Regions from separate parts of the Streptomyces sp. NPDC047061 genome, predicted to be linked through region 3. Evidence: riboswitches for the same ligand, from Rfam matches in the RefSeq annotation. Region 3 holds a riboswitch; each other region holds the start of a gene.
What was found. Region 3 has a riboswitch for S-adenosylmethionine ahead of thrC (threonine synthase). Riboswitches for the same ligand answer to the same signal wherever they lie in the genome.
Positions count from the first base shown of each region.

Region 1: linked by a shared signal. The riboswitch ahead of ABZ887_RS14420 (putative leader peptide) and the one ahead of thrC (threonine synthase) in region 3 are both predicted to bind S-adenosylmethionine.
Region 2: linked by a shared signal. The riboswitch ahead of ABZ887_RS06245 (aminotransferase class V-fold PLP-dependent enzyme) and the one ahead of thrC (threonine synthase) in region 3 are both predicted to bind S-adenosylmethionine.

Region 1 is NZ_JBEYVI010000007.1:220,275-223,541, reverse strand. It holds gene egtA (ergothioneine biosynthesis glutamate--cysteine ligase EgtA) at 1-1,205, opposite strand, end outside; SAM riboswitch class IV at 1,556-1,669, shown strand; gene ABZ887_RS14420 (putative leader peptide) at 1,703-1,819, shown strand; gene ABZ887_RS14415 (ABC transporter substrate-binding protein) at 2,060-3,267, shown strand, end outside.
Region 2 is NZ_JBEYVI010000003.1:38,859-42,125, forward strand. It holds gene trpD (anthranilate phosphoribosyltransferase) at 63-1,127, shown strand; SAM riboswitch class IV at 1,316-1,432, shown strand; gene ABZ887_RS06245 (aminotransferase class V-fold PLP-dependent enzyme) at 1,604-2,965, shown strand; gene ABZ887_RS06250 (Lrp/AsnC ligand binding domain-containing protein) at 3,008-3,267, opposite strand, start outside.
Region 3 is NZ_JBEYVI010000024.1:44,793-48,059, reverse strand. It holds gene ABZ887_RS29695 (MoaD/ThiS family protein) at 1-90, opposite strand, end outside; gene thrC (threonine synthase) at 135-1,418, opposite strand; SAM riboswitch class I at 1,437-1,598, opposite strand; gene ABZ887_RS29685 (glucosyl-3-phosphoglycerate synthase) at 1,756-2,700, shown strand; gene ABZ887_RS29680 (trehalose-6-phosphate synthase) at 2,828-3,267, shown strand, end outside.

The DNA.
Region 1 (3,267 bases), on a different contig from region 3:
TAGCGGTCGGCGTGGGCCGCGACGGTGTCCAGGACCCTGGTGCTCGCGCCCAGCCGGGGCAGGGCGTCCTGCGCCGCGGCGAAACAGGTCACGGCCACGCGCCTCAGTTGCGGGTCGGCAAGCCCGTGGCGGGCGGCGTCGGTCCACAGCGGATTGTGCGGTGCCGGGGCTCCCGCGGCCCGCTCCACCAGGGGCTGCACCGCCCGGTGCGCGATCTCGGCGGCGCCCGGGTCGTCGAACAGGGCCGTGACCACCGCGAGCGGCACGAGCCAGCCGTCGTCGCCGGGCTGGGCGTCGATCATGCGGAGTTCCAGGTGGCCGCGCGGCCTGACGGGCGGGAACAGGGTGCTGATGTGGTAGTCGAGGTCCGCACGGGTGGGCCGGCGCATGGTGCGCGAGCGGGTCCAGTCGCGGAAGCTCACGCCGTCCGGCACCTCCCAGGGGCCGTCCCGCCGTACGCACATCACCGGTGCGTCGAGGACCCGCCGGACCCAGGCGCGGCGCGGGTCGTGGGCCAGGGAGGGTCCGCCGGCCCGTCCCGGATCGAGTTCCGCCCACATCAGCTGCCGGGTGGACCGCCAGCCCGTGGCACGCCCCACGGCCATGGGCGAGTTGGCGAATGCCGCGACCAGGACCGCGCCCAGGTGGTGTGCCAGCCACCAGCGCCGCGCGAACCCCATGACGCCGGGTTCCTCCCGGCCGGCGTCGAGGCACACCTGGACGGAGGCCGACGTGCACATCAGGGTCCGCCCCGCCGGTCCCGTACGGTCGAGGCAGGCCTCCATGGCGTCGTAGCGCCGCTCGCGCAGGAAGCGGCGAGGCGGTTGCCAGGGATCGACGCCCATGCCGGCCAGGGCCAGGCCGTGTCCGCCGAGTGCGGTGCGCACGGCCGCCAGATCGGCCGAGACCTCCGACACGCACCGGGCCAGCGACGGGGCCGGCCGGGAACTCAGCTCCACCTGGCCGCCGGGCTCGACGCTCAGCCCGGACGTCAGCGACAGGGTGCGCAGGTCGGCGTGGGCCGCTTCCAGGTCCGCCCGGTCCACGGAATCGTGCGGCGCACGTTCCCGGTGGACGAGCCACTCCACTTCGACCCCGACGGTGCGGGGCGGGCCGGTCTTGAAACAGATTCCCTCGACCAGCGCCTCCGCCTCGTGCTCGGTGACAGCGGCACCATCAACGCCGCACTCCGGTGAAACCGACATCCGCGGGCCTCCCGAGCCGCCTCAGGGCCGTCGGGGATCCGACGTCCGGTACGCGTACCGCCGTGCCTGTTGCCAGAGTCCGCCGTCCCGCCCTGTCATGACAAGGGCGCACTTTCCAGACGACTGGGCATTCGGCAACCCGCAACGGACAACTCGGAACGTCCCCGGCCACACCCGGCCCTCCGGCCGCCGCTCGACAGGGTTCGGCGGAGCCGACGGGCGATGTCAAAGGACACGCCGCTGGGTGCGTCCACCGGGCGTCCCGGCACGTGAGACGGCTCCGTGTTCTCAAATGGGGCGCCGGGCCGGGGCATTGACGTACGACAAAACCGATCCGTACGATCGCCAACGGCATTGAGTGTCAGCGTCAAGCCCTGGCTCGCTGACCGGCAACCCTCCCGCGCGGTGGGGTGCTCCAGGTGAAAGCCCGGCGGGATCACCGACGACTCCCGCAAGCGCGTGGCCCCGTGACGGGGCCGGAGACGGGGAGGAGTGGCATGCGGTACAGCGATGACCTTGCGGTCTCCCTCACCGACGCCACGGCGTACTCCAGGCTCTCGCGCCGGCGCCACATCGACCTGAAGCGCTCGACCAGCTGCCTCTGTCGGGTCTGACCGGCCCGCCTGCCGCCGGCTGACCTCCGTCACCGGCCACGGCTCCTTCGCGCCGTCCTGCCCCGGGCCACCGGTTCTCGGTGTCGTCCGTCTGCCACCCCCTTTGTCCCTGCGCAGCGCTTCCCCGGCCGGGGCGGACCCGGCCAGGGTCGCACGCCCCTGCACGCCCTGCACGGCTGTGCCCCGCGCCCGTAGCCCGGCACCCCGTGCCTTGGTGACACGAGTAGGAGAACTCCCTCCGTGACAGCACTTCCGGCTTTCAGACCCTCCCGATGGGCGCCCCTGGCCGCCCTCCTGACCAGCAGCGTCCTGCTGACCGCGTGCGGTTCTGGCGGCGGCGCCTCCGGCGGCGGAAGCGGCCCGGCGAAGTCCGGCGGCACCCTGACCTTCGCGGTGGGCTCCGACGCCGGCTGCGTGGATCCGCAGCAGGTCGGCAGCAACGACACCATCTACTCGGTGCGGCAGATCGTGGACTCCCTGACCGACCAGGACCCGAAGACCGGCAAGATCGTGCCGTGGCTCGCCGAGAGCTGGGACATCAGCGCCGACGCGACGACGTTCACGTTCCACCTGCGGTCCGGGGTCACCTTCAGCGACGGCTCGAAGCTCACCGCGCAGGTGGTCAAGGACAACTTCGACGCGGTGCCGGAGCTCGGCGCCCTGGGCACCCTCGCCGAGGGCTACCTGAGCGGCGTCAAGAGCACCACCGTGGTCGACCCGCTCACCGTCAAGGTGGCCTTCAAGCTGCCCAACGCCCAGTTCCTGCAGGCGACTTCGACCCACTCGCTGGGCATCGAGTCCTCGGCGAGCGTCAGGAAGAGCCCGCAGCAGAAGTGCAGCGACGGAGTGGTGGGGTCCGGGCCGTTCGTGCTCAGGCAGTACGTGCAGAACCAGTCGATCACGCTGGACAGGCGGACCGGGTACGACTGGGGCTCCTCGCTCTGGTCGAAGAAGGGCGCGGCCTACCTGGACAAGCTGGTGTTCAAGGTCGTCCCCGAGGCGGGGGTGCGGGCCGGCAGTCTCCAGTCCGGGCAGGTGGACGCCATCAGCAGCGTCGGCAAGGCCAACGAGGCGGCGCTCAAGGGCGGCCAGGTCACCCTCCGGAGCCGGGCCAACCCCGGTGTGGTGTTCGGTCTGGGGCTCAACAACGCGCGGCCCCTGCTGAAGGACGTGAAGGTGCGCCAGGCGATCCTGGCCGCCGTCGACCGGAAGCAGATCGCCGACACCGTCTTCCCCACCGGCACCCAGCCGGCGACCAGCATCCTCGCGCACACCACGCCCGACTACACCGACCTGTCCACCGACCTCGCCTCCGACGCGGCCAAGGCCAAGTCCCTGCTGGACGAAGCCGGTTGGAAGGCCGGCAGTGACGGCGTCCGCACCAAGGACGGCAAGAAGCTGAGCCTGACCATCAGCTGGTTCCCGAACGCGGCCACCAACCAGCCCGC
Region 2 (3,267 bases), on a different contig from region 3:
CGGAGCTGGATAGGGTAGGCCGTGAGACCTTCATTTCGCGTACGACGATCAGGAGCGGCCCTATGAGCGCTGTGACCCCCGCTGGAGGCGACACCGCGGCGGGCCGTTCCTGGCCCGACGTACTGAACGCGCTGCTGTACGGGCAGGACCAGAGCGCCGAGGCGACGGCCTGGGCGATGGACCAGATCATGCGCGGCCAGGCCACCGACGCCCAGATCGCCGGCTTCGTCGTCGCCCTGCGCGCCAAGGGCGAGACGGTCGAGGAGATCAACGGCCTCGTCCGCACGATGTACGAGCACGCCAACGTCATCGAGGTGCCGGGCCGCACCGTCGACATCGTCGGGACCGGCGGGGACGGCGCCAAGACGGTGAACATCTCCACGATGTCGGCGCTGGTGGTGGCCGGCACCGGGGCGAAGGTCGTCAAGCACGGCAACCGCGCGGCCTCCTCCGCGTCCGGTGCCTCCGACGTCCTGGAGAAGCTGGGCGTCAACCTCGACCTGACCCCGCAGCGGGTCGCCGAGGTCGCCGAGGAGGCCGGCATCACCTTCTGCTTCGCCATCAAGTTCCACCCGGCGCTGCGCCACGCGGGAGCCGCCCGCGGCCAGCTGGGCATCCGCACGGTCTTCAACATCCTCGGTCCGCTGACCAACCCCGCGAAGGTCCGGGCCCAGGCGGTCGGCGTCGCGGACCCGCGCATGGCCCCCGTGGTCGCGGCCGTCTTCGCGGAGCGCGGCAACTCCGCCCTGGTCTTCCGCGGCGACGACGGCCTCGACGAGCTGACGACGACCGCCACGTCCCACGTCTGGATCGTCCGCGACGGCAAGGTCACGGAGGAGACCTTCGACCCCCGTGACGTCGGCATCGACCTGGTCCCCGTGGAAGCGCTGCGGGGCGGCGACCCGTCGTACAACGCGGAGGTCGCCCGCAGGCTGCTGGACGGCGAGCAGGGGCCGGTACGGGACGCGGTGCTGCTGAACTCGGCGGCCGCCCTGGTGGCCCTCGACCCGGGCGCCGGGACGCTCGCCGGGCAACTCCGGGCGGGCATGGACAAGGCCGCGGAGTCGATCGACTCGGGCGCGGCCAAGCGCGCACTGGAACGCTGGGCGGCGGCGACGCACAAGTAGAGGCGGCGAGGGGTCCGGCACTGCCGGGCTCCGTCGTCGCGGCTGATCGCCGGTGCTCGAGATTCTTTCCGCCGCGACGGCGATCAGCCACACACCTCCTCTTCGGCGGTGCCGGCCGGCCAGACCCCCGTCCCGTCATCCGGACAGGAGTTGCGCGTCGGCGATCACTTCACCTACGTTTCCTTCCAGGTCATGAGTGACAGTCATGAGGCCCCGGCCGACTGTCCGGCAACCCTCCGTCCGTGGCGGGGTGCCCCGGGTGAGGACCAGGCCGTGGGCAGCGAGGTCCACGGCAAGCGCGGACCCCTCGAACACCAGGGGTCCTGGTCGTCGAGGAGCCTCCCGTGAGCAAGCGAATGCGATAGGGCCGCAGAGCCCCGCCTCCGCATCCCCTTTTCCTTTTTCTCCGTGCTGGAGCCGCGCTCGTCCGCGCGCTCGCACGGCGATTCCGCCTTGCCTCTCACGGGAGTTCCGCCATGTCCGTCTCCACCGTCGCCTCCGTACAGACCATTTGTGCCCCGTTGCCCGTTCTGGGGTGTGATGTCACCGTCCCGCTCGTCACCGGCGGTGAGGTCACCTATGCGGCCCTCGACTACGCGGCCAGCGCCCCGGCCCTCCAGCGGGTCTGGGACGACGTGGCCGCCTACGCGCCGTACTACGGCAGCGTCCACCGCGGCGCCGGCTACCTCTCCCAGCTGTCGACCGACCTCTTCGAGAACGCCCGGAAGACCGTCGCCGAGTTCCTCGACTGCCGCCCCGACGACCAGTTGGTCTTCACCCGCTCGACGACGGACTCCCTGAACCTCCTGGCCCGCGCCCTCCCCGCGGACTGCCAGGTCTTCGTCTTCGAGACCGAGCACCACGCGAGCCTGCTCCCCTGGAAGGACGCCCGGGTCACCTGTCTCGACGCCCCGCGGACCCCGGCGCAGGCCGTCGAAACCCTGGAGAAGGCCCTCGCCGACCGCGACCCCCACGGCCCGGCCCTGGTCTGCGTCACCGGTGCCTCCAACGTCACCGGCGAGCTGTGGCCGGTCCGCGAGCTGGCGGCCGCCGCGCACGCGCACGGCGCCCGGATCGTCCTGGACGCCGCCCAGCTGGCCCCGCACCACCCCGTGTCCGTCCGCGACCTGGACGTCGACTGGGTCGCCTTCTCCGGCCACAAGCTGTACGCCCCCTTCGGCTCCGGCGTCCTCGCCGGCCGCGCCGACTGGCTGCTGGCGGCCGAGCCCTACCTCGCGGGCGGCGGCGCCAGCCGCAAGGTCACCAGGCGCGAGGACGGGGGAGTGGCCGTGGAGTGGCACGAGAGCGCGGCGCGGCACGAGGCGGGCTCCCCGAACGTCATCGGCGCCTACTCCATCGCCTCCGCCTGCAAGGCGCTCACCGAGGCCGGCTTCGACACGCTGGTCGCCCGCGAGCGGTACCTGATCGAGAAGGTGCGGGCGGGGCTGGCCGAGGTCCCCGAGGTCCGGGTCCTCTCCCTCTTCGGCGACGACGCCCCCCGCGTCGGCGTGATCAGCTTCGTGGTGGACGGCTGGAACAGCTCCCACTTCGCCGCCGCCCTCTCCGCCGAGTACGGCATCGGCGTCCGCGACGGCCTCTTCTGCGCCCACCCGCTGGTCAGGACGCTGCTGGGGTCCGACCCGCAGACCCAGGGCGAGTGCGGGGCGCCGGAGGCGGCACAGGGCGAGAAGTCCCTCAACGCCATCCGCGTGAGCTTCGGCGCGGGGACGCCGGACGAGCATGTCGAGCGCTTCGTGAACGCCGTGCGGGAACTGGTGACCGAGGGCGCGAAGTGGTCGTACCGCACGGAGGAAGGCCGCTGCGTCCCGGCGGTCTGATCAACGCGCCCCTTTGGGGCGCGCTGCAGTCGGCGGCGCTTACTAGCTGTCCAGCCCGATCGCGAACGCCGCTTCCAGGTCGTGCTGGGAGTACGTGCGGAACGCGACGTGCGTGTCCGTGGCCTCCACGCCGGGGATCTTGCTGATGGAGCCGGGGATGACCTCGGCCAGGTCCTCGTGCTGCTTGACGCGGACCATGGCGATCAGGTCGTAGGTACCGGTGACGGAGAAGACCTCGCTGACGCTGTCCAGCGCGGCGATCCGTTCCGCGATCTCGGGGATCCGGTCCACGCTGGTCTTGA
Region 3 (3,267 bases):
CTCGCCGAGGGTGGCGCCTTCGGCGGCGACTTCGGCCTGACCGCCGGTGTAGGCGCGCAGGATGGTGGGGATGCGAACGGTGACGCTCACGTTTTTTACCTCCGGTCTGGGCAACGCCCTATTTCTCGGGGGACTCAGGCGAGCCCGGCCTCATGGAAAGACTCCAGATTCGGGCGAATGGTCGCCGTGAGCCCGGTGCCCGCGACCGCGTCCAGCGTCTTCAGTCCATCACCGGTGTTGAGTACAACGACCGACTTCGCCGGATCAATCAACCCATTCTCAATGAGCTTCTTGGTGACTCCAACCGTCACTCCGCCGGCGGTTTCCGCGAAGATTCCCTCGGTCCGCGCGAGCAGCTTGATCGCGTCGACGACCTGCTCGTCGTTCACGTCCTCCACGGCACCGCCGGTGCGGCGCGCGATGTCGAGGACGTACGGGCCGTCGGCCGGGTTGCCGATGGCGAGGGACTTGGCGATGGTGTTCGGCTTCTGCGGGCGGACCACGTCGTGGCCCTCCTTGTAGGCCACCGACACCGGCGAGCACCCCTCGGCCTGGGCACCGAAGATCTTGTACGGCTTGTCCTCGACCAGCCCGAGCTTGATCAGCTCCTGCAGACCCTTGTCGATCTTCGTGAGCTGCGAGCCGGAGGCGATCGGGATGACCAGCTGGTCCGGGATCTGCCAGCCGAGCTGCTCGCAGATCTCGTACGCCAGGGTCTTGGAGCCCTCCGCGTAGTACGGCCGCAGGTTGACGTTGACGAAGCCCCAGCCCTCGCCGGCCGGATCGCCGATCAGCTCGGAGCAGAAACGGTTCACGTCGTCGTAGTTGCCCTCGATGCCGACGAGCTCGCCGCCGTAGATCGCGGCCATGACGACCTTGCCCTGCTCCAGGTCGTGCGGGATGAACACGCAGGAGCGGAAGCCGGCCCGGGCGGCGGCGGCACCGACCGCGCCGGCCAGGTTGCCGGTGGAGGAGCAGGAGAGGGTGGTGTAGCCGAAGGCACGGGCGGCCTCGACGGCCTGGGCGACGACGCGGTCCTTGAAGGAGTGCGTCGGGTTGCCGGAGTCGTCCTTCACGTACAGCCCGCCGGTGACCCCCAGCTCCTTCGCCAGGTTGTCGGCCTTGACGAGCTTGGTCCAGCCGGGGTTGATGTTCGGCTTGGTCGCCACGTCCGCGGGGACGGGCAGCAGCGGCGCGTAGCGCCAGATGTTCGCGGGACCCGCTTCGATCTTCTTCCGGAGCTCCTCGGTGTCGTAGGCCGAGAAGTCGTACGCGATCTCCAGCGGGCCGAAACACTCCTCGCAGGCGAACACCGGGCCGAGTGGCACCCGGTGACCGCACTCGCGGCAGCTCAGGGCGGCGGCGGGGCCGAGGTCTACGGTGGATTCCGTGGTGCTTGCAACAGTCTGCACAGCCATGTGAGGCGAGGCCCTTTCTCCTCATCTTCCTCACGACGCATTTCGCCGTGAGACGGATTTGGCACCTTCCCTAGCCGGGAGCCTCGCGAGCGATCGACACTGATCGGCGATCTACGAGAACCGACTGGAGGGTTGCCGGGGCTTCAACGGGCCGTTTCCCTCTGCCCCTCTGGATGAGCGGTATGTGGTTGTCAACGCCGGGTGACCCCAGGACATGCGATGGTCATCGGCGTTGTTCAAGACTGTAACCGAAGGCCAGGACAGTTGAGTGAGTCGTCCGAACCGCGAGATGGATCACACGTCGCCGTGTGGCCGTGACAGTGAGGAGCCGCTGACCGTGCTGGAAGAAGTCGAGCGCTGGCTGGCCACCCGCTCCTGGTCCGTAACCGATCGTCCGCTGCACCGGATCATGGCCGCAAAACGGTCCTCCGGGCAGACGGTCAGCGTCGTGCTGCCCGCGCTCAACGAGGAGGAGACCGTCGGCGACATCGTCGCGATCATCCGCCACGACCTCATGCAGCAGGTGCCGCTCGTCGACGAGATCGTGGTCGTCGACTCCGGTTCCACCGACCGCACGGCGGCCGTCGCCGCGGCGGCCGGCGCCCGTGTCGTGCACCGCGACGCGATCCTGCCCCGCATCCCCGCCGTCCCCGGCAAGGGCGAGGTCCTCTGGCGCTCCCTCCTGGTCACCACCGGGGACGTCGTCTGCTTCATCGACGCCGACCTGCGGGACTTCTCCTCCGACTTCGTCACCGGCATCGTCGGCCCGCTCCTCACCGACCCGGACGTGGACCTGGTCAAGGCGATGTACGACCGCCCGCTCGGCGGCGCCGCCGGACAGGGCGGCCGGGTCACCGAGCTGATGGCCCGCCCGCTGCTGAACATGCACTGGCCGCAGCTGGCCGGTTTCGTGCAGCCGCTGGGCGGCGAGTACGCGGCCCGCCGCTCGCTCCTCGAACAGCTCCCCTTCCCGGTCGGCTACGGCGTGGAGCTGGGCATGCTGGTCGACGCCCTGCACCTGGTCGGCCTGGACGCCCTCGCCCAGGTCGACGTCGGCGTCCGCAAGCACCGCCACCAGGACGGCCAGGCCCTCGGCCGGATGTCCGCCGCGATCTACCGCACGGCCCAGCTGCGACTGGCCCGCGGCCACCTGATCCGCCCCTCCCTCACCCAGTTCGAACGCGGCGAGGACGGCTTCGAACCGCGCACGTACTCCGTGGACACGGAGGAACGGCCGCCGATGGCGGAGATCGCGGAGTACGCCGAACGCAAGGTGGCGTGACGTCGCCGCAGGGCCGCGCACCGGGTGGCGCGTCTTCGCCGTACGGCCGTATACGGCGGCGCGTCGGGCCCGGCCGTACGTTTGAGCGTTTACGGGCCGGGCTAGGTTGACGCGTATGGCTTCCCCCATGGCTTCCACCGGCGGTGCCGAGGTGCTGGTCGCGTCCAACCGCGGCCCGGTCTCGTACGACCTGCGCGAGGACGGTTCGCTGCACGCCAAGCGGGGCGGCGGCGGACTGGTCTCTGGGCTGTCGGCCATCGGCCCGGACGCGAACGCGGTGTGGGTGTGCGCGGCGCTGGGCGAGGGCGACCGGGAGGCGGTGCGGCGGGCCGGGGGCGGCCGACTGCCGGCCCAGGACACCGGCGGGCAGCAGGTCCGGATGCTCGACATCGACGCGGACGTGTTCTCCGACGCGTACAACGGCATCGCGAACTCGGTCCTCTGGTTCGTCCACCACATGCTCTACCAGACCCCGCTGGAGCCGGTCTTCGACGCGGAGTTCCGGCGCCGGTGGGAGTCCTACCAGGCCTACAACCGCGCCTTCGCGGAAGCGCTGGCGCAGGAGGC